DNA from 4 places in the Geobacillus sp. C56-T3 genome. Region 1 is predicted to be linked to each of the others. Evidence: riboswitches for the same ligand, from Rfam matches in the RefSeq annotation. Region 1 holds a riboswitch; each other region holds the start of a gene.

Region 1 (5,760 bases):
GACAATAACGTTTTTAGTTTATAGTTTTCGAAAAATATCGGTGCGACGATTCCGCTAATAAATAACGACAATGTAACGAAAAAAGGGACTAATGCGGCAGCCATGGCTTTCGATGTCAAATGATATAGGTAAGAGACAACGGAGACAATGTAGAACACATCTCCGAAATTCGCGAAAGATTGTCCGATCCAAAGGAAGTGAAATGATTTCTTTTTCATGACCTCAATCCTCTCTTTGATCATCGAAACGATTGGTAATGGAATCGTAAACACGAACCAAAAGCCAGCTCTTCAGTTTTTGATAAAACGCGCTCTTTGTCGCGCCCCCAAGCAAGGGGGCGAAGGAAAGCGGATGGATTTTCAACAATTTCCTAAAGGCGAATGGATATACTGAAGCAATGGAAGCCTCCCCCCTTATTCTTGTGCAGAGTCTATTTTTATTCCCACAACTTCCCTTGTTTGTCGAGGATTTGTTCGGCATCGGAATGAAAAAATCCTCCCGATTTTCGTGGGAAGGAGGCGAAATGGGAGGCCCAAAGCAACGGAAAGAAATAAAAAACAGCCGGACAGGGAATACCCTGTCCGGCCGGGTTCTTGTTACACGAGCGGTCCGCCGAGTTTTTCGATGGACGGATCGATGTGGGCGAATTTTTGGAAGTTGGCGCGGAATTTTTGCGCCAGCTCTTTTGCTTTTTGTTCGTATGCTTGTTTGTCGGCCCATGTGTTTTGCGGCTGCAGGACGTCATCCGGCACGCCGGGGACGTGGGTTGGGATGGCGAGGCCGAAAATCGGGTCTTGCACCGTTTCGACGTTGTCCAGCTCCCCTTCGACGGCGGCTTGCACCATCGCCCGGGTGTAGGCGAGCTTCATGCGGCTGCCGACGCCGTACGGCCCCCCTGTCCAGCCGGTGTTGACCAAAAAGACGCGAACGTTGTGTTCGGCGATTTTTTGCCCGAGCATTTCCGCGTATTCGACGGCCGGGCGCGGCAAGAACGGTGCGCCAAAGCACGTTGAGAACGTTGCTTCCGGTTCGGTGACGCCGCGTTCGGTGCCGGCGAGTTTGCTTGTGTAGCCGCTTAAGAAATGGTACATCGCTTGTTCGCGCGTCAGCTTGCTGATCGGCGGCAGGACGCCGAACGCATCAGCCGTCAAAAACACGATCGTGGACGGATGGCCGGCGACGCTAGGGTCGATGATGTTTTGGATCGCCTGAAGCGGGTAGGCGGCGCGCGTGTTTTCCGTCAGCGTGCCGTCGTCGTAATTCGGCACCCGCGTCGCGTCATCGAGGACGACGTTTTCGAGCACCGCGCCGAAGCCGATGGCGTCAAAAATTTGCGGCTCTTTCTCGCGCGATAGGTTGATGCATTTCGCATAGCAGCCGCCTTCGATGTTGAAAATGCCGCGGCTTGACCAGCCGTGTTCATCATCGCCGATCAAGCGGCGGTTCGGGTCGGTCGAGAGCGTCGTTTTTCCCGTTCCCGACAAGCCGAAAAAGAGGGCGACGTCCCCTTCCTGGCCGACGTTGGCCGAGCAGTGCATCGGCAGGATGCCTTGTTCCGGCAGCAAATAGTTCATCACCGAGAAAATCGATTTTTTCATTTCGCCGGCATACTCGGTGCCGCCGATCAACACGGTGCGCCGTTCAAACGAGATGATGATGAACGCTTCCGAGCGCGTGCCGTCGACTTTCGGGTCGGCTTTAAAGTTCGGCGCGCAAATGACGGTGAATTGCGGCTCATGCGCAGCGAGCTCTTCGGCGTTCGGCCGAATGAACAGCTGATGGACGAACAAGTTGTGCCAGGCGAATTCGTTGACGACTTGAATCGGCAGCCGGTATTTCGGATCGGCGCCGGCAAAGCCTTTAAACACGAACAGTTCATCTTTCTTCATTAAATAGTCGAGCACTTTGTCGTACAGTTTATCAAACGTCTCCGGAGACATCGGCTGGTTGACCGCTCCCCAGTCGATCGTTTGCTTCGTTGACGGTTCTTCGACGATGTATTTGTCTTTCGGCGACCGCCCTGTGTACTTGCCGGTTGTCACCGCGACGGCTCCGGTGTGCGTCAGCCGTCCTTCGTTCCGTTGCAGGACTTTCTCGACGAGCTCGGCGACGGACAGTTGATGATGCACGTACGGTTTTTGCAGCAATACATCAAGCTTATTCGTCATGTTTGCGATCCCCATATTCAAAACCTGCCTTCTTTTTGAAATCACTCTTGAAAATAGTATAACACATTTTTATTAATAGTCCATACTAATTGTGTGGGTTTTTCAAACTTTATTTTGCCCAATGTGTCGATTTCCTTGAGGAAAGAATTTTCGCGGCTGGAAATGATAAAAAATGAATTTTGATAGTTGACTTTGCCGATTCCATTGCGATAAGATAAGTCATTGAACGGATACTCTTATCCCGAGCCGGTGGAGGGACAGGCCCGATGAAGCCCAGCAACCGTCACAACTGTACATGTGTGAAATGGTGCTAACCTGTGGCAAGGCGCAGTCCTTGAACGATAAGAGTGAAAGGAAGCAATACGATTGCCATGACCTTTCCTCAGCCGTTACAGGAAAGGTTTTTTATATTGCGAAGGGAAAAAGGGAAATGAGTTCCGTGTCGCCACATTATGCCAAGAGGAGGAAACAAACCGAATGTCAGCCAAACGCCGCTTGTTTACTTCAGAGTCTGTGACGGAAGGACATCCGGATAAAATTTGCGACCAAATTTCTGACGCCATTTTGGATGCCATTTTGGAAAAAGATCCGAACGCCCGCGTCGCCTGCGAAACGAGCGTCACGACCGGGCTGGTGCTCGTGAGCGGGGAAATCACGACATCAACATACGTGGACATTCCGCGCATCGTCCGCGATACGGTCCGGGAGATCGGCTACACGCGCGCCAAATACGGATTTGACGCCGATACGTGCGCGGTGCTGACGTCGATTGACGAACAATCGCCGGACATTGCGATGGGGGTGGACCGGGCGCTTGAGGCGCGCGAAGGTCAGATGACTGACGAGGAAATTGAAGCGATTGGCGCCGGCGACCAAGGATTGATGTTTGGGTTCGCCTGCAATGAGACGGAAGAATTGATGCCGCTGCCGATTTCGCTTGCGCACCGCTTGGCGCGCCGATTGGCGGAAGTGCGCAAAACGGACGTCTTGCCGTACTTGCGGCCGGACGGGAAAACGCAAGTGACGATCGAATACGATGAAAACGGCAAACCGGTGCGCGTCGATACGATCGTCGTTTCCGCGCAGCACCATCCGGAAATTACGCAAGAGCAAATCCAGCGCGACATTAAAGAACAGGTCATCAAGCCGGTCGTGCCCGCGGAGCTGCTTGATGAGAACACGAAATATTTCATCAACCCGACAGGACGGTTTGTCATCGGCGGTCCGCAAGGGGATGCCGGGTTGACGGGGCGCAAAATCATCGTCGATACGTACGGCGGCTACGCCCGCCACGGCGGTGGCGCGTTCTCGGGCAAAGATCCGACGAAAGTCGACCGCTCGGCGGCGTATGCGGCCCGCTATGTCGCGAAAAACATCGTCGCGGCAGGACTGGCCGACAAATGCGAAGTGCAGCTTGCCTACGCGATCGGCGTCGCCCGCCCAGTTTCGATTTCGATCGATACGTTCGGCACCGGCAAAGTGTCGGAAGACATTTTGATTGAGGTCGTGCGCAACAACTTCGATCTCCGCCCGGCGGGCATCATCAAAATGCTCGACCTTCGCCGCCCGATTTACAAACAGACGGCTGCTTACGGCCATTTTGGGCGTACGGACATCGACCTGCCGTGGGAGCGCACCGACAAAGCCGCCTTGTTGAAAGAACAAGCGCTGGCGTTGGCGGACAAGTGATGAAAGAAAAAGAGCTGCCTGATCACGGCAGCTCTTTTTTGTTGGCGCACGATGTCCGCTGTTGCTGCAGCGCTTTGTAATACTGCCCTTTCTCGACATATTCGCGGCGTATGCGCTCCATTTCGCGGATGTCGTCTTCCGTCAGTTCGCGGACGACTTTCGCCGGCCGGCCGAGGGCGAGCGTGTTGGGCGGAATTTTTTTGCCCGGCGGCACTAAACTGCCGGCGCCGATAAACGCGCCTTCCCCGATTTCCGCGCGGTCCAAAATGATCGAGCCCATGCCGATGAGCGCGTTTTTGCGAACGATGGCGCTGTGCAAAATGACTTGATGGCCGACTGTTACACCGTCTTCAATGATAAGCGGATTGTTTGGACTTTGATGCAAAATTGAGTTATCTTGAATATTGACCCGGTTGCCAATCACCGTTGGCGCTACATCGCCGCGAATGACGGTATTGAACCAAATGCTCGTCTCTTCGCCGATCACGACATCGCCGGTGATCGTCACATAGTCGGCGATAAAGGCGGAGGCGGCAATTTGCGGCGTTTTGCCTTTGTATGGGTAAATCATGGGCGTTCGTTCCTTTCTGCTGCAAAATCGATCGTTCACCATGTATTGTACAACGCTGCGTCCAAATCGCCAACGAAAGCGAGCGCGCCTGATCGGGATTGGTGAAAAACGTTTCGTTTCGCCCGATGAGTGGTTGGGATCGGGAAAGAAGATCCGATTTCACAAAGCTTCTCAACGTGAGAAGAACCGTTGTTGAGCGGCTTTTTCATTCCATCGCCAACCCTTTTATGGTTTGCCCCGGCCGCATTGATGGCAATACTGGAAGACGAGATCGCAGGCTGTTCAGACGCGAAACGATTTTGGTTGCCGATAAGATGGAAATGCTAGGAGACGAGACCATGGTGTTTGCACCTGAGGTGAGCCGATTGAACATTCCGAAAAACCCCATCGCCTTGATGAAAATGGTGTATCGTGACGTGCTTCCGCTTGTCCACCGCGAGCTTGCCTATTGGCGGCGCCAGGCCGAGCGCATTCCCGACCCGGAATTGCGGCGCCAGGCGCTCGCGAGCATCGCTTCGAAAACGTTCCATTGCGAAGGCGGCTCCATTTTGGCGCTCTTGGCCGGAGAAAACATGGAGGATTGCATCCGCTTTATCGTTGCTTACCAGACGATCAGCGATTATTTGGATAATTTGTGCGACCGCAGCACCTCGCTCGATCCGCTCGACTTTCGCGCCTTGCACGATTCGATGCCTGACGCTTTGACGATCGGCGCGGAGCCGTCGAACTATTACCGCCATCGCCGCGAACAGGAAGACGGCGGCTATTTGCCGGCGCTCGTCCGCACGTGCCAAAAGGTGCTCGAGACGGTGCGCCATTATGAGACGATCGCCCCATTTTTGCATGAATTGGCCGGATATTATTGCGACTTGCAAGTGCATAAACATGTCGAAGCGAGCGAGCGGGTGCCGCGGCTGGAGAAATGGTTCGCGCAATACAAAGACGCCTTGCCGCCGATGGAATGGTATGAGTTTTCCGCCTGCTCCGGTTCGACGCTCGGCATTTTCTGCCTCGTCGCCTATGCGTTTGGCGAATCGCTGCCGCCGGAGATGGCGAGACAAGTGCGCGACGGTTATTTTCCGTACATTCAAGGGTTGCACATTTTGCTCGACTATTTGATCGATCAGGAGGAAGACCGGGACGGCGGCGATTTAAACTTTTGCTTTTACTATCCGAATGAAACGGTGATGCTTGAGCGGCTTTGCCATTTCATCGAAGAGGCCGACCGCCATGTCGGCGCCCTTCCGCACGGCGAGTTTCACCGCCTTATTCACCGAGGGCTTCTTGGGTTGTATTTGTCGGATGCCAAGGTGAAAAAGCAGCGCGGGCTGC
Region 2 (5,760 bases), 1.6 Mb from region 1:
GTTCCGCCGCGGTCAAGGCCGTATGTTTTCATAAACCGGCGGATTTGCGCCAAGATGCTTGTCAGCCGCGTCCGCACCATCTCCGGACTCGGAAACGGCGGCGACCAGTGCCAAAACTCGCGCTGCAGCCACCGTTTCACCGCTTCGTGGTCGAACCGCTCGAGCATCTCGATCCATTGCCGCTGCTCCTCGGGCGTCAAAAACGGATCGAGCTCACGCCACTGTTCGTATTCCGAAGCGGGAGCGATCACTTGGCGATAGCCAATGAAAAACGTCGTCTCGAGCAACCGGCGCGCCGCTTGGTATTGCGCGCGCACCGTCCTCCGGCCATCAGGCGGCATCACGACAACCGCGAGCGGCTCATGATGATCTTCCTCCCAATCGCGCAGCAGCTTCCACGCCTCTTCTTTCCCGTCGCCCGGCAAATCGGGAAGCAGGCAAACCGCCATACGGGTGAGCGGCAATACACGCGCCCGTCCGCGAAACGGGTAATCCATCAAGAAACGGATCACTTCTTGAGACAAAGCGGGCTGTTCCGCCTGCACGAGCCATACATGCGCGGAGGCCGTGGAAGGAAAATCGCAAAATAATGAGCGGTAATCGTCGTGATGGGCGTCCAACCCCGTCGGCAAGCCTGGACGCCCCGGGGAACGCGACGCCGCCGTCCGCAGCGCCTGCTTCAGCTTGGCGGGCTCAAGCGGCTTCACAAGCAAATCGACGCATTGCCAGTCGATGGCTTGTTTCGCCCGCGCAAACGTCGCCTCGGCCGTTGCGGCAATCACGCGTTGGCAAAACAAGCGGACGTGGGCTGTCGCCTTTGACCATCGTTCATACGGAATCATATCCAGTTCGACGTACAATAGCTCCGGCGCCTCCCGCTCAAGAAGAGCCATCATCTCCTCCACATTGGCCGCCGTGTACACCTGCTCGATCGGCAGCGAATACGCGGAAACGAGCCAGCGGATCGCTTCCCGTTCTTTGTCGTCCCGTTCGGCAATGACCAATTTCACGTTCTCACCGCCTTGGCTGCAAGCGTCGAAAATGAAGGAGCGCTTCCATGCAAAAGGCGGCGGCCAACGCCACCGTTTTTCCGCCTTCATCCCAGAGTGGATTGACTTCGCAAAGATCGACGCTGATCGTTTTCGGATGAGAAACGATTCGGCGGATGAGAGCGCGCGCCAACGATGGAGCGAGTCCAAACGGCGACGGCGCGCTCACCCCCGGCGCGGCAGCCGCGCTGATGGCGTCCATGCAAAAGGTGAGCATCACCGCATCATGATCGGCGGCAAATTTCTCAATTTGTTCATAGGCAGCCTCGATCGGCCCTGCGGTCAGCTCGTCTTCCAGCATGTAACGGCAGCCGTACGTCTCGGCCGCCGCAAACAGCGCCGCCGTGTTGCCGAGCCGCTGAATGCCGAGGCAGAAGTAACGAACCCGTTCGTCTTGATCCAATATTTGCCGAAACATCGTCCCGGACGTCGGGCCGTCATCGTACGGGCGCAAGTCGAAATGGGCGTCAATGTTGAGGATGCCAAGGCGGGCTTCGGGCCCGAGCGCTTCGCGAACGCCCAAGTAATGGCCGTACGCCGTCTCATGGCCGCCGCCGATCACGATAGACGCCATCCCGTTTTTCAGCAGGCGGGCGACCGCCTTCCCAAGTTCCGTCTGGCTTTGTTCGAGCCGTTCATCGACGCAAACGACATCGCCTGCGTCATAGACAATGACCCCTTCCGGAAGATGCCAAGGCAGCCGGGCGAGCGCCGCTTTGACGGCGGCCGGCGCCTCTTTCGCCCCTTGGCGGCCTTGGTTGCGGCGCACGCCTTCGTCGCACGCAAACCCAATGAATGCCGCCGCTCGTTCCACCGTCTCCAATGGCTTGGACAAATCGAGCAGGCGAATGCGCTGATGAAGGCGAAACGCCTGCTCATCGCTCACGCTGTCAATCCGTCCCGTCCAACGGCCGGCGTCTGGCGGTTGATACATGAGACCATCTCCTTTCCATCATCCGCTGCTTGTTTCTTTCGCCGTTCTTTCACTGTTCTCCTTCCCGTGTACGCGAAAAGAGGAAATCGCCGCTGTTTGGCGAATAACACATCCATGAACCCATTTCGCTCACCACCCGATGAAAATCGCTGCGGCAGGATCCGTGATGTTCACCGAGACGATCCGCGGGCGGCGTTTTGCCCTCCACCCGGGCATGAAAACAGTTCTTGAAGACATACACATTTTCTAAAAAATGCAATGGACAACAGAAAGGATGTTCGAGATGAAGCCAATCACCAACTTGCATGACGTCATTGCTGGAAAAAGCGCGCCGCCGCTGTGCGATGAGACGCTCGGCGTCCGCTTGACGGAAGCCCGTGACGGCTATGCGAAGGGGGTATGGACGATCCATGAATCGCTGCTCAACGGCAACGGGGTGATCATGGGCGGGTTCGTCGGAGCGGCAGCGGACATTCTCATGGCGTATGCGGTGACGACCTTGCTTCGCGATGACCAAATGCACGCCTCCATCAACTTGCAGACGACGTTTCACCGCCCGGCAGCGGCAGGGGAAGCCGAAGTGGAAGCGCGGGTGGAAAGGTTCGGAAAAACCGTCGCCTATGTAACCGCCGTCGTCCGGCAAAACGGCAAAGAGGTGGCGAGCGCGACCTCCTCGGTGCTGATTATGGATAAACCGTAAAAAAGCGCTTTCGTTCATGGAAGGGAAGTGCAACGCTGGCGCCGAGGCAGGCGCCAAACCGGTCCAACTGAATCGGGCTGTTGGCAGCGGCCATGCCTAGAAGCGTTCGATCGGCAACCCGTTTCGCCCCGCCATCCAAGGATGAACATGTCACTTGCGAAGATGTCCGCTTTTTCCCAAGCGGACCGAGCGCAACGAGCGAAGCGTCGGAGAAAGCGCTGTCAAAAACAGCCGCTCTCCGGCGCCTTTCGTTGCTTGTTACCCATGGACAAACGTTTTCGGCATGACGACCGCTACGACTTGCCCGCGGGCGCACAGTTCGCCGTTGGCGAACACTTCGGCATCCACTTTCCATTTTTTCGGATGAATCTCCGTCACCGTTCCGACGGCGACAAGCGGCACGCCATGCGGCGTCGGCTTGACGAAATCGACATGAAGCGACGCGGTGACAAAGCGCGGCGGCGTTTCCCCGCTCCCTGGTTCGTGGCCGTTTTTCCGATGCAAAGCAAGCGCCGCCGACCCGGTGCCGTGGCAGTCAATGAGCGAGGCGATCAGCCCGCCGTACACAAACCCGGGGATCGCCGTATGTTCCGGGCGCGGCGTATACACCGTCACCGTTTTGTCGCCCCGCCACCCGGTGCGGAAATGATGGCCTTGCTCATTCAAACGGCCGCAGCCGTAGCACCAGGCGAATTCATCCGGGTAGTCGTCTTGAATCGCGTGCACGATCATTTCTTCCACGTCATCCTCCCCCCTCTCTTTTTCTAGTATACCATTGAATCGAGAAGACGACGACTCCTACATGGACGGTTGTTGTCTAGCGGCAGGCAAGGCCATACGAAGAAAAATGGAACGAAGCGCCAATCGCCAGACGGCAAATTCATAGGCGGCCCAAACAGCTGGCCGCCTAGCGTGACGCCATTTATCGAGCAGGCTCGTAAAACTCGATCCATTCACCGTCGGGCCCGCGGAAAAACAAATATTTCGCCCCGTTCGGAAGTGTCGTTATTTCTTCCCACACAAGCGGCACACCGAGCGACTGAAGCCGTTCTTTCTCCTGCTCAATGCCTTCGACCGTAAACGCCACATGGTGCACTTTTCCTTCCGTCGGCAAATCCGGGTTGTATCCTTCGATCAGCTCGACAATGATCGAGCCGCCAATCCCTAAAAACGCCAATTTCATCGTGCCGTTCGTATGAATCATTTCGTCAAGCAGCTCCAAGCCGACAACATTTTGATAAAACTCTTTCGATGCCTCGATGTCTTTCACTTGAATGCCGACATGTTCAAATTTTTTAACTGCCATTCGTCCCTCTTCCTTTCTATGACTCCATTAACCATACAGCTTGTAAATACGGCGTCATCTGCATCGGGAAAATCCCTTTTTTCCCAAGCTCTGTCCATATGTAGCGGTCAAGGGCGTACGGTCCTTCCGCCTTCCATTCGTCCGCCTCACTGTTGGTCAACAACAACGAAAAGGCTGTTCCTTGCGCTTCCCCATACAAATGAACGTATCCGTCCCCACGGTCGACATGCACCGCCGCCTTAGGGTCAAACCGGATGAGTTCCGCCAGCACACAGCGCATGACATGAACGGCGAACGCTGCAACAGGAAGATGAGCGGCCATGCAAGCTCGGATGGAAACGTCCCTCTCCACTGTTTCCCCCTTCACCCCCCATCGACAAAAACCCCCTTCCGCCTCGGAATGATGCGAAAGGGGGCAGCCGTTCTTATCATCCAAAGCGAAACCGCTTTGCAGGTGTTAGCACCTTGCCTACGGCAGGTTGCTGTGGGGTCATCAAGCCCGTTCTCTCGCCCACTCTTGATAAGACGTATGATCATTTGTCTTTCATGTTACCATATCGAATCCCATAGAAGCAATCGCTTTTTTGTTTATTCCGCCACTTCCGGCTGCTCGGACGTGACGCCGACATCTTTCCATGTCAGCTTCGAGCTCGGATCAACCGTAAAGTTGGCGACGCGGTTGTTGACCGCATAGATGGCGGAACGATACAACGTCGGGATGACCGGCACTTCTTCGTTCATCAGCTTTTGCCACTCGCTGTAAATTTTCCGGCGATACTCCTTGTCAAACGCCTGCTCGGAATGGCCTTTTTCCAGCAGCTCATCATTTTTCTCGTTCACCCAACGCGAGTAGTTGAACATGACGTTGCGGCCGTACAGGCCGTACGGGTCGACATCCGTTCCCGTTGCCCAAGCAGCAGCGTAAACGTCCACTTTCGGATCATCTTTTTCAACCATGTCATAGAACGAGTTGAACTCCGCTAGACGGCCGTCCACCAATTGGACATCCAAGCCAACGTCTTTCCAGCATTGCATGTAAAACTTCGCCAACGGCTCGGCAATATCGCCGCCGCTCATCGCCAAAAAGTTGATCGTAAACTTTTTGCCGTTCGGATCTTCGCGCAAGCCGTCGCCGTCCACATCTTTATAGCCGGCCTCATCAAGCAGCTGTTTTGCTTTTTCCGGATTATACGTGTACCCTTTGATCGAGCTGTCATGGTATCCCGGGAACGACGGCGGGATCAGCGTGGTCGCCGGGAAGCGCAAGCCGTGATACAAGCGATCAGCCACTTCTTGGTTGTTGATGGCGTACGCCATGGCTTGGCGCAGCTTTTTGTTCTGGAATTTCGGATTGTCCATCACATTTTCTTGCTTTTTCGCATCCCAATGGCCGAGTTTAAAGCCGATATAGTTGTAGGCCAAGTCGATCCTGCCGATGAATTGCAGGTTTTTCGTTCCTTTTGCATTCACGTATTGGTCGGTTGGGAATTCGGCGACGTCGATGTCCCCTTTTTTCAACGCTTGCAACACCACTTGCGGGCTGACGACTTTCAAAATGACGCCGTCCAAGTTCGGTTTGCCCGCCCAATAATCGTCGTTGCGGACGAATTCGACCGATTCGCCCGGAACGATTTTCTTCACTTTAAACGGCCCGAACCCGATTGGATTTTTCCGAATTTTATCCGACTGCGCCAACTGTTTGATCGGCACGTCTTTCAAATAATGCTTCGGCAGCGGGTACGCCCAAATGCCGGTCAACACAGACGGATTT
Region 3 (5,760 bases), 1.6 Mb from region 1:
ACCGATTGGCGTTGTCAATCATTTTTCAAAAATTTTTTTCGAACAATCCAAGGCGGCCGATCCGCTCCGCTGCTTCGCGAAGCCGCGCTTCATCGGTCAAGAGGCCGACGCGCACATACCCTTCGCCGTGCTCGCCGAACCCGATGCCTGGGGCGACGGCGACATGCGCCCGCTCAAGCAGCATGTCGGCAAACTCAGCGGATGATATGCCTTTTGGCAGCGGAAGCCAGGCGAAAAACGACCCCGATGGCGCCTGCACCTCCCAGCCGGCCTCGCAGAGCGCAGCGATGAACGCATTGCGGCGCGCCTCATACAATGCGACCAGCTCCGTGACACAATCTTGCGGACCAAGGAGCGCCGCGGCGGCCGCTTCCTGGATGGCGCCGAACAAGCTGACATACAAATGATCCTGCAAAAGCTCAAGCGCCCGAATAATCCGCTCGTTGCCGACGGCAAACGCCACACGCCAGCCGGCCATATTGTATGTTTTCGAAAACGTATAAATTTCGACGCCGACGTCTTTCGCCCCATCGACTTCCAGGAAGCTGACCGGTTTCCGGCCGTCAAAGCCGATCGCCCCATAAGCGAAATCGTGCACGACGGCAATGCCGTACTTAGCGGCAAACGCCACCGTCTCCGCGAAAAATTCCTTTGTCGCCGTCGCGCCGGTCGGATTGTTCGGATAGTTTAAAAACATGAGCTTCGCTCGGTCGGCCACTGCCGCCGGAATGGCTTCATAGTCCGGCAAAAAACCGTTTTCCGCAACAAGCGGCATCATTTCCATCCGCGCGCGGGCAAGCGCGATCCCCGACCAATAGTCCGGATAGCCCGGGTCCGGGACAAGCACCACATCGCCCGGGTTGACGAGGCAAAGCGGCAGTTCGACAAGCCCGGCCTTGCCGCCGAACAAAATGGCGACTTCGCGGTCTGGATCGATGTTCACCCCGTATTCACGCGCGTAAAACGCGGCGATGGCTTCTTTCAAAAAGAAGTAGCCTTGAAACGGCGAATATTTATGGTATTTCGGATTGACCGCCGCCCGCTGCATCGCCTCAACGATATGCTTTGGCGTCGGCTGATCCGGGTTGCCTTGCCCTAAATTGATCACGTCGCATCCGGCCTTGATTTTCTCCCCGACTTTTGCGACAAGCGAGGCGAAAAATTGCTTTGGCAGCTGCTCAAGCAACTCGGAAAAAGGAATTTCCATCGTCATCGCCCACACCTTCTTAAAAAATTCTTGAAATTCTAGTGCAACATCATATATCGTAAAAAGCAAAATGTAAAGCAAAATTTTTTCGAGGTGAAAACTCATGACGATCCGCATCGCCTGCCTCCAGCTTGATATTGCGTTTGGCGACCCCAACGAAAACGAACGGCGCTCGGAAAGCGCCATTGAATCGGCCGTCAAGGACGGCGCGAATATCATCGTGCTGCCGGAATTATGGACGACCGGCTACGATTTGACGCGCCTAGATGAGATTGCCGACGAAGGCGCCGAACGGGCGAAAGCGTTCGCCTCCCGCCTAGCGCAAGCACACAGCATCCATCTCGTCGCCGGCTCGGTCGCTAAAAAAACAACAACCGGCGTGACGAACACGATGATCGTGGCCGACCGGAACGGTCAAATCGTCGGCGAATATAGCAAACTCCATCTGTTCCAATTGATGAATGAACATTTGTATTTGCAGCCGGGAAGCAGCTTAGGCTTGTTTTCGCTCGACGGGCTTTCATGCGCCGGGGTCATTTGCTATGACATCCGCTTTCCGGAGTGGATTCGCGCCCATGCTTTGGCTGGGGCGGAAGTGCTGTTTGTCGTCGCCGAATGGCCGCTTCCCCGCCTGCACCATTGGCGGACGCTCTTGATGGCGCGGGCGATTGAAAACCAATGCTACGTCGTCGCCTGCAACCGGGCTGGCCGCGACCCGAACAACGTCTTTGCCGGCCATTCGCTCGTCATCGACCCATGGGGCGAAGTGATCGCCGAGGCGGACGAGAAGCCGGGCATTCTCTCGGCCGACATCGATCCCGCGCTCGTTGCGGACGTCCGCGCGCGCATCCCGGTGTTTGCCGACCGCCGGCCGCACGACTATGAAACGGCAAAAAATTTTTTCAAAACGTATTGACAATCGATTGGCCGACCATGTATCATTCGAATCAAACAACCAAACAATTGATAACATCGTGAAAATTGCAAAAACTGAATACACGAAGTCAGTACTCTTATCAAGAGTTGGCTGAGGGAATTGGCCCAATGAAGCCCAGCAACCGACCGTAATACTATCGTGAGATAGGGCGCACGCCAAGGGCGGCGCCGGAAGCGTCATGCTTCCGCAGGGCACGGTGCTAAGTCCAACAGAAAGACCGATGTCTTTCTGAAAGATAAGAGGCGCGAAGAACGAATGAATCTTCAAGCCTCTTTCCGTATGCGAAAGAGGCTTTTTCATTTGCCGGAAACGCCGAGTTTTAGCGCGCGTCAGAACCGGCATTTGAAAACGAGCGAAATGAAAAAAGGGGGAACAAGGCAATGACCACTGTTCAAACATCGGTTTACGAACCGCTGACCGAACCGAAGGCGGTATCTCTCGCTGTCCGCCTCGGCTTATTCCGCGACGGGGCGCCTCTTGCATGCCGCGAGATCGGCGACGGGAACTTGAACCTTGTTTTTCATATCGTCGATCAAGAAACGAAACAAGGCGTCATCATCAAACAAGCGTTGCCGTACGCCAAAGTGGTCGGCGAAAGCTGGCCGCTCACGTTAAAGCGCGCTGTCATTGAAAGCAACGCGCTGCGCACGTTTGCGAGCTACGTGCCGCAATACGTGCCGAAAGTCTACTATTCTGACGAATCGCTCGCCATTACGGTGATGGAAGACTTATCCCGTTTGCAAATCGCCCGCAAAGGGCTGATCGAAGGGAAAACGTATCCGCTTTTGTCCCAGCATATCGGCGAGTTTGTCGCCAAAACGGCGTTTTATACGTCTGACTTCGGCATGAACCAGCAAGAGAAAAAGAAATTGGCGCAAAGCTTCGTCAATCCCGAACTGTGCAAAATTACCGAAGACCTCGTCTTCACCGACCCGTTTTTTGACCACGAAACGAACAACTTTGAAAACGAATTGCGCCCAGACGTTGAAGCGCTTTGGCGCGATGACCGCTTGCACCTAGAAGCAGCAAAGCTGAAGCGCAAGTTTTTAACCGAAGCCGATGTGCTCTTGCATGGCGATTTGCATACCGGCAGCATTTTCGTAAGCGCCGACGAAACGAAAGTGATCGACCCGGAATTCGCCTTTTACGGTCCGATCGGGTTTGACCTTGGCCAATTTTTCGCCAATTTGCTGTTAAATGCGTTGTCCCGCTCTGAATTAGAGCGCCAACCGCTCTTTGACCACATTGACCGGACATGGGACGTCTTTGCGTCCGTGTTCTCAAACCTTTGGCGCACCGAGAGCGTGGAAACGTACGCCGCGACGCCGGGCTTGCTCGAGGACGTGCTCCGGCACGCGTTCATCGACGCCGTCGGCTTTGCCGGCTGCGAAGTCATCCGCCGGACGATCGGCCTCGCCCATGTGGCGGACCTTGACGGCATCGAGCACAAAGATGAACGGCTTGTTGCCAAACGGCATGCCCTCCGTCTCGGCCGCCGCTTGATCATTGAGCGCCGCGTGTTCACCGGAACGGAAGACTTCCGCCGCCTGTTTGCCGAAACGGAACAATAATGCCATACAATCGTCCGGGTCTCGACGCAAGCTGCGCGGCGCTGACCCGGACAAACGAAAAAAAGAGAAAGGAAGATGGCGATGAGCACCTTTGCCATCCCACGCTCCGTTGAATGGCGCGAGACGCATGTGACGATTTTAAACCAGCAAAAGCTTCCATCCATCATCGAATATATCGACTTGCACACTCTGGAAGACGTCTATGAGGCGATTGCCACGCTGAAAGTGCGCGGCGCGCCGGCGATCGGCATCACCGCCGCCTATGGCCTGGCGCTTGCCGCACTGGGCTATGACACCAAATCGCTCGATGAATTCCGCCGCCGCTTGAAACGAGATCGTGACTACCTAGCCAGTGTCCGGCCGACCGCCGTCAACTTGTTTTGGGCGCTCGATCGGCTCGTCACCGCTGCGGCCGACGCCCTTTCCGTCAACGAGGCAAAAACGGCGCTCATCCATGAGGCGATCCGCATTCAAGTGGAAGATGAGGATGTGTGCCGCCGCATCGGCGAATACGCGTTGTCGCTCTTTCGTCCGGGCGATCGGGTGATGACGATCTGCAACGCCGGCTCGATCGCCACCGCCCGCTACGGAACGGCGCTCGCCCCGTTTTATTTGGCGAAAGAAAAAGGAATCGAGCTATCCGTTTACGCCCTTGAGACACGTCCCGTTTTGCAAGGGGCGCGCCTGACCGCTTGGGAACTGATGCAAGCGGGCGTTGATGTGACGCTCATCACCGACAACATGGCAGCGCAAACGATCAAAGCGAAACAGATCAGTGCCATCATCGTCGGCGCCGACCGGATCGCGCGAAACGGCGATACGGCGAACAAAATCGGTACGTTCGGCCTCGCCCTGCTCGCAAAGTCGTTTGACATTCCGTTTTATGTCGCCGCGCCGCTGTCCACGATCGATTTGACGACGAAAACAGGTGCGGACATCCCGATCGAAGAACGCCATCCGGATGAAGTGACCCACATCGCCGGCGTGCGCATCGCCCCGGAAGGCGTCAACGTATACAATCCGGCGTTTGACGTAACGCCAAACGAACTCATTACCGCGATCATTACCGAAAAAGGCATCATTCGCGGCAATTACAACGCAACGCTGCCATCATTATTCACAAAGGAGGAGCAACATGAAACGATTTAAGGCCTTATCTTCCCTTTTTCTTCTTTTCTTTGCCGTGTTCTCCATCTTGGCTGGCTGCACACACGAGCAAGATGCCGTGAGCTCCAAGCCAGCCAACGGAGCCAAGACCACGAACAACAAAACGGAAACGACATCCAGCCACTCGACGGCAACAAGCGACGAGCAAGCGGCCATTCCCGAAAAGTTGAAAAAGCCGGTGAAAATCGCCGCCATTATGCAACTGTCCATCGGCACGTTCTCATCGCAATACATCGCCGGCGTCAAAGAACAAGTGCAAAAATTCGGCGGCGAGGTGCAAATTTACAACGCCGACAACGATTTAACCAAAATGGCATCGTACGTTGAGACGGCCATTACACAAAATGTGGACGCCATTTTGCTTGATCACGGCCGCGCCGATGCGCTCGAAGGCCCGGTGAAAAAAGCCGTCGCCAAAGGCATTCCAGTTGTAGCGTTTGACAACGATTTGAACATTCCCGGCGTCACCGTCATCGACCAAGACGACTACAGCCTCGCCTGGAAAACATTAAAAACGCTCGCAGAAGACTTAAACGGGGAAGGCAACATCGTCACGATTTGGGTCGGCGGCTTTACCCCGATGGAACGCCGCCATGTCATTTATGACGCGTTCAAAAAACGCTATCCGAACATTAAAGAAATCGCCAAGTTCGGCACGGCGAGCGCCAACACAGCTTTGGACACACAAACGCAAATGGAAGCGATTTTGAAAAAATACCCGAACAAAGGCGACATTGACGCTGTCTTCGCAACTTGGGACGAGTTCGCCAAAGGGGCGACGCGCGCCATCGAGCAAGCCGGGCGCACGGAAATTAAAGTGTATGGCATCGATTTGAGCGATGAAGACTTGCAAATGATCCAAAAACCAAACAGCCCAT
Region 4 (5,760 bases), 1.4 Mb from region 1:
TTTAATGAGGCGGATGCCCTCAATGGTTTCTTTCGCCGCGCCGATGTATTGCTCATCGCCGGTGCCGACCGGGAAGACGAGCGGGTCGAAAATGATGTCGCGCTCGGGGACGCCGTAGCGGTTCACCAGCAAGTCATACGAACGCAAGGCGATTTCAAGTTTCCGCTCAGCGGTGACGGCCATTCCCTGTTCATCGATCGTGCCGACGACGACGGCGGCGCCGTATTGATGAAGCAGCGGCACGACTTTTGCAAACCGCTCCTCGCCGTCTTCCAAGTTGATCGAGTTAATGATCGCTTTTCCTTGCGAATAGGTGAGGGCGCGTTCAATGACGCGCTCGTCGGTCGAATCGATGACAAGCGGCACTTTCACTTTTTTCACGACTTCGCGGACGAACTGCTCCATGTCATGGAGTTCGTCGCGGTCTGGGTCGGCGAGGCAAATGTCGATGACATGGGCGCCGTTTTTCACTTGGGCGCGGGCGATTTCCGCCGCTTCTTCGTATTTCCCTTCGGCGATGAGGCGCTTGAATTTGCGCGAGCCGATCACGTTTGTCCGCTCGCCGACAAAGAGCGGACGCATCGTTTCATCATAGATGAGCGCCTCGATGCCGGAAACGGCGTGGACATCAAACGAAGACGGAATCGCCCGCGGCGGGAGATCACGCACCGCTTCGGCAATGGCGCGGATATGATCCGGCGTCGTGCCGCAACACCCGCCGACGATGTTGATCCATCCCTTTTCGGCAAAGCGGCGGATTTTCTCTGCCAGCATATTCGGCGTTTCATGATAGTGGCCTTCCTCATCCGGCAGACCGGCGTTCGGGTAGCAGCTGACCGCCGTGTCAGCGAGCGAGGCGAGCGTGCGCAAATGGTCGGTCATAAACTCGGGGCCGGTCGCGCAGTTTAAGCCGACGGCGATCGGCTTCATATGGCGCACCGAGATGAAAAACGCATCGATCGCCTGCCCGGCGAGCGTCGTGCCCATCGGTTCGATCGTGCCGGAAATCATGAGCGGCACGCGGCGGCCGACCGCTTCAAACGCCTTCGAAATGCCGAGAAAACCGGCTTTGACATTCAGCGTATCTTGGCACGTCTCGAGTAGGAGAAGGTCGACGCCTCCTAAGAGCAGTCCGCGCGCTTGTTCTTCGTAGGCGGCGACGAGTTCTTCAAACGTTGCGCCGCCTGTCACCGACAACGTTTTCGTCGTCGGCCCCATCGAACCGGCGACAAAGCGCGGCCAGTCCGGGGTGGAGAACGACTCAGCCGTTTGTTTGGCGAGTTTGGCCGCTTCGATGTTCAGCTCAAGCGCCAAATGACCGAGGCCATATTCGTCAAGCACGATGCGTGTCGCTCCGAACGTGTTCGTTTCAATGATATCAGCACCGGCTTCTAGGTACGCTTCATGAATGCGGCGGATGACATGCGGGGCGGTGAGGGTCAAATATTCGTTGCACCCTTCATACGCCTCGCCGCCAAAGTCGGCGGCCGATAGGTTGGCGCTTTGGATCATCGTGCCCATGGCGCCATCGATGACAAGAATTTTTCTTTGCAGTTGCTGTTCTAAGGTGACGTTAGCCATGAACAACCTTCCTTTCTTTGGCGGCCGCTTCTTTTTCGTGAATGTAGCGGACAAGCTCGACCGTCATGTCGTAGCGCAAGAACGGCGTGATCAAATAAATGCCGTTAAACAAATCAAACGCAGCGTCAATGAGCGATTTGGCGATAGCGATGCCTTCCTTGGCTGCTTGCACCGGGTCGCCGCTGCAGGCGGCCATGCGGGCGCGAATCTCGTCAGAGAGCGTAATGCCCGGCACTTCATGATGCAAAAAGTCGGCGTTGCGCGCGCTCACAAGCGGCATAATGCCGATGTAAATCGGCGTGTCAAGATGCTTGGTCGCTTCGTGCACTTCAACGATTTTCTCTTCCGAGTAAATCGGCTGGGTCAAGAAATAATGGGCGCCGCATTGGATTTTTTTCTCCATCCGCTCGACCGCTTTGTCCAAATGGCGGACGTTCGGGTTGAACGCAGCGCCGATCGAGAAGTTCGTTTTTTGCCCAAGCGGTTTGCCCGAGTACGACAGCCCTTCGTTAAACTGGCGGATCAAGCGGATCAAATCGAACGATGATAAGTCGTACACGGACGTTGCCCCTGGAAAATCGCCGATTTTCGACGGGTCGCCGGTAATGGCGAGCACATCGGTGATGCCGAGCGTATGCAAGCCCATCAAATGCGACTGCAAGCCGATCAAATTGCGATCGCGGCATGTAATATGCACGAGCGGGCGGACGCCGAGCCGCTCCTTGATGATCGTGGCGACAGCGGCGTTGCTGATGCGCGGCGTGGCGAGCGAGTTGTCGGCCAACGTCAGCGCATCGATGCCGGCGTCATGGAGCGCTTTCGCCCCAGCAAGAAACTTGTCAATCCCCAATTTTTTCGGCGGATCCAGCTCCACAATGACCGAGCGGCGCGTGCGGGCAAGCTCGGGAAGGGGAGATGGGGCGGGCCGCTCCGCTTGCACTGATACAGATACCGCGCGCCGTTTCACCGTTTTTTCCGTCACCGGCGTTCGGTCGGAGAGCGCTTTTGCCATCGCTTCGATATGCTTCGGCGTCGTGCCGCAGCACCCGCCGATCAAGCGCACCCCTTGGTCGCGGAACGCTTTGGCCGTTTCCTCGAAATATTCAGCGTTCGTCTCATAGACAAGCCGCCCATCGCGGTAATCCGGAAGGCTGGCGTTCGGATACGCCGACAAAAACGCTCGATTTGGCAGCGGCACTTCCTCGAGCGACCGAAGCATATGATATGGACCGAGACGACAGTTCAGTCCGACGACATCGGCCCCGAGCGCCTCTAGGCGGGCAAGGGCGTCCGCGAGCGGCGTGCCATCTTGCAAGACGCCGACTTCATGGAGCGAGACGTGAGCGATAATCGGCAAGTCGGTCTCTTTGCGGGCGATGGCAAGCACCGTCTCCAACTCTTCCAAATCGTAATACGTCTCGAGCAGCACGCCGTCGACCCCTTCAGCGAGCAGGACAAACAGCTGCTCGCGAAACGTCCGCTTCACTTCTTCGAGCGTGACGACGCTTTTGTTTAACGTGCGCAGCCCTCCGATCGTCCCGAGCACGTATGCCCGTCCGTTTGCCGCTTGCCTGGCGAGCCGCACCGCCGCGCGGTTGATGGCCGGCACCTCATCTTCAAGGCCGTAGCGGGCGAGTTTCACATAGTTGGCGCCGTATGTATTCGTCTGAATGACGTCGGCGCCCGCGGCGATATACGCTTCATGAATATGGACGATTTCATTTGGATTGGATAGATTCAATTCTTCAAAACAACGGTCAATGCCGTGCGAATATAAAAGCGTTCCCATCGCCCCGTCGGCGATGAGAATGCGCTCTTTCAACTCATCCAGCAATCCCACGTTCGATTCCCCCGTTTCTCCGTAGTAAAAGAAAAAAGCCTTCTATAAGAAGAAGACTTTTCATTCGCTTCTTCTTATCTTCCAGGCTTCCGCCTGTCTGGATTTAGCACCTTGGCCGCGGGCCAGGTTGCTGAGGGTTCACCGGGCCAGTCCCTCCCCCTCTCTTGATAAGAATGTCCGTATGCAATTGTTCGGCAGCGTTTTGATGATTACTATATAATTTAATGTATTTTTCGAAATTATTCAATACGGTGAAGCAAGGAAATTTCAAAAAAGAATTTCTCGGATCAACGGAGAAGCTCTTTTCCACATTGGGGGCAAAATTGGAAATCGCGCTGCACATGCCCGCCGCAATGAGGGCAATGCTTGTTTGGCTGTTTATGGCTTCCAAATCGGACGTTCAGTGGGTCGGGCTCTTCCTCGCTGTCGACAATGTCCAATAAGGACATGCGTTGTTTTCCCATCGCATTTTTGTAATGGTAAATCCCTTGAAACACGCCGATGGCGATGACGACAAGGCCGAAAAACGGAAAAAAGCGGGCGGCGGGAAACGGCGAGTCCGCGGTGATGGAGAATGCCATCACCATCCAAAAGATGCCGAACAACACAGCGGCGATGCTGCCGAAGAGTCCTTGCATCGACGGGCCGCGGCCGGGTTTGATGCTTTTCAACTGGATTCCTCCTTAATTCGTTTCATGTTGGTTGGGATTATTATACCATATGATGATGTAGGGAACATGGGATGCCCTAATAAAAAAGAATCATTGAATCTCCTCCCTTGCCTTGTACAAATCTCTTAAAAGCATCTCTGTTTCATTCCAATAGCACGAAATATGTCGAAATGTGTTAAAAAAAGATAAAATCGTCGAACGGTTTCTCTTTTTTTTGTGAGAGTCAAGGTATATAATTAAAATGGATGATATTAACAAGGAATTTAATAGAAACCGCATCGCAGACAGGAGTGAAGTGGGTGAAAAAATGGTCATGGCCGTATTTTATTCTGATTAGTCTGCCGTTTGTCGTGTTTATTGTGCTTGCTTTTGGCTTAAAAGCGGCCGGGACGCCAATATGGAAAAAAATGGTGTTGATTGCGTCAGTTTTGATCTACGGGATGGTGTATTCCCGTTTATTGCGGAAGATAAAATGAGGAATGTTCTTGAAAGGAGGTGATAGGTTATGAGTTTGCTAGCGCTTGTTGCCGGGACGCTCGGCGTGTCGCAGGCAGTCGCTACGACGGTTGTTTCGATTGTGCTGACCGGCTCCACGCTTATTTCTATTATTCTTGGGATCACCGCTATTTTGTCAGGTGGAGTCGACGCCATTTTGGAAATTGGGTGGTCAGCTTTTGTCGCGACGGTGAAAAAAATAGTGGCTGAACGAGGAAAAGCAGCGGCGATTGCATGGTAAAAGGCAAAACGGCAGGGGAAAAACTCCCTGCCGTTCCTAATGAGTAAATCAATGTGGGGGAAGAGAAGTGAAACTCGTATGGCTGTTATATCAACAACGACAACGAAGTAGTTTGGCGCCGTTGCAGAAAAAATCGCCTTTTTCTCCGAAGATGACCATGTTCTTGGTGGAAGCGGCGAAATGGCTTGTTTCGGGGATATTGGTTGTGATCATTTGCACTCGATCATTTATCATGTTTCGTCCTTCTGCGATCATGGCGTTTCTCTTTTTTATGTCTGTCAGTCCTTTAATAGGAGTTTTGCTTGAATCCAAAGAGGCATTGCAACGTCAATATCATTATCATTATGTGCGTCTGTCTGGGGTGCGGGATGACGAGGTATGGCAGCGATTGCTCAAAATCCACTATGCTGTGTCCCTTTTGCGGCTATTGCCGATTTGGTTGCCTCCTTCAATTGGATTGATGGTGATGTTCGGGATCACAGGCGCATCATTAGTATGGTTTGGACAAACGATGTTGTTGCTTCTTTATGTGACATCGCATATAGTGCGTGGCTCAACTTTTAGAGCGATGGGCGCATTTTCTGCCTTTTTCTTTCGAATTGCATCATTCGCTATTGGTTATGCCGTGCTTGCGGCGATTGTGCCGCTGCTGCAATTGTCCCGCCAAGCGGTTCGAATGTATGGGCTGTCGCTTTCTTATCTTGCGTATATGGATGGTTATGTTGCTCATTGGCAACAGCTGTTTTATGAACGCATGACAAGTTGGGGGGAAGGGTGGTCATTTTCAAGTACAACTTTATCATTCATCGGTGCTGGATTCGCTCTGTTGGCTTTGATTTGCTTTCCTTTCACTCGTGCGTCTCATTCTGACAAGGCAGCGTACATGCTATATTCATGGCATCAACGTGTCATTGAGTCGTTAAAAATTCGCA

What was found. A riboswitch is a leader RNA that binds a small molecule or an ion and turns the genes downstream of it on or off. The one in region 1 is predicted to bind S-adenosylmethionine.
Region 2: linked by a shared signal. The riboswitch ahead of GC56T3_RS11390 (hypothetical protein) and the one ahead of metK (methionine adenosyltransferase) in region 1 are both predicted to bind S-adenosylmethionine.
Region 3: linked by a shared signal. The riboswitch ahead of mtnK (S-methyl-5-thioribose kinase) and the one ahead of metK (methionine adenosyltransferase) in region 1 are both predicted to bind S-adenosylmethionine.
Region 4: linked by a shared signal. The riboswitch ahead of GC56T3_RS14635 (bifunctional homocysteine S-methyltransferase/methylenetetrahydrofolate reductase) and the one ahead of metK (methionine adenosyltransferase) in region 1 are both predicted to bind S-adenosylmethionine.

Annotation. Positions count from the first base shown of each region.
Region 1 is NC_014206.1:688,313-694,072, forward strand. Features, by position in the region: gene GC56T3_RS03590 (MFS transporter) at 1-218, opposite strand, end outside; gene pckA (phosphoenolpyruvate carboxykinase (ATP)) at 597-2,183, opposite strand; SAM riboswitch class I at 2,402-2,516, shown strand; gene metK (methionine adenosyltransferase) at 2,646-3,857, shown strand; gene GC56T3_RS03605 (gamma carbonic anhydrase family protein) at 3,880-4,428, opposite strand; gene GC56T3_RS03610 (tetraprenyl-beta-curcumene synthase family protein) at 4,767-5,760, shown strand, end outside.
Region 2 is NC_014206.1:2,302,720-2,308,479, forward strand. Features, by position in the region: gene GC56T3_RS11365 (helix-turn-helix domain-containing protein) at 1-1,010, opposite strand, end outside; gene hutG (formimidoylglutamase) at 1,015-1,983, opposite strand; gene GC56T3_RS11375 (PaaI family thioesterase) at 2,267-2,683, shown strand; gene GC56T3_RS19700 (hypothetical protein) at 2,667-2,837, opposite strand; gene GC56T3_RS11380 (PaaI family thioesterase) at 2,942-3,424, opposite strand; gene GC56T3_RS11385 (VOC family protein) at 3,606-3,989, opposite strand; gene GC56T3_RS11390 (hypothetical protein) at 4,006-4,311, opposite strand; SAM riboswitch class I at 4,412-4,516, opposite strand; gene opp4A (oligopeptide ABC transporter substrate-binding protein) at 4,578-5,760, opposite strand, start outside.
Region 3 is NC_014206.1:2,744,183-2,749,942, forward strand. Features, by position in the region: gene GC56T3_RS13550 (pyridoxal phosphate-dependent aminotransferase) at 26-1,213, opposite strand; gene GC56T3_RS13555 (carbon-nitrogen family hydrolase) at 1,311-2,123, shown strand; SAM riboswitch class I at 2,218-2,386, shown strand; gene mtnK (S-methyl-5-thioribose kinase) at 2,525-3,715, shown strand; gene mtnA (S-methyl-5-thioribose-1-phosphate isomerase) at 3,797-4,864, shown strand; gene GC56T3_RS13570 (sugar ABC transporter substrate-binding protein) at 4,851-5,760, shown strand, end outside.
Region 4 is NC_014206.1:2,961,566-2,967,325, reverse strand. Features, by position in the region: gene metH (methionine synthase) at 1-1,581, opposite strand, end outside; gene GC56T3_RS14635 (bifunctional homocysteine S-methyltransferase/methylenetetrahydrofolate reductase) at 1,574-3,421, opposite strand; SAM riboswitch class I at 3,493-3,595, opposite strand; gene GC56T3_RS14630 (zinc ribbon domain-containing protein) at 3,709-4,092, opposite strand; gene GC56T3_RS19745 (hypothetical protein) at 4,392-4,568, shown strand; gene GC56T3_RS14625 (uberolysin/carnocyclin family circular bacteriocin) at 4,598-4,828, shown strand; gene GC56T3_RS14620 (hypothetical protein) at 5,127-5,760, shown strand, end outside.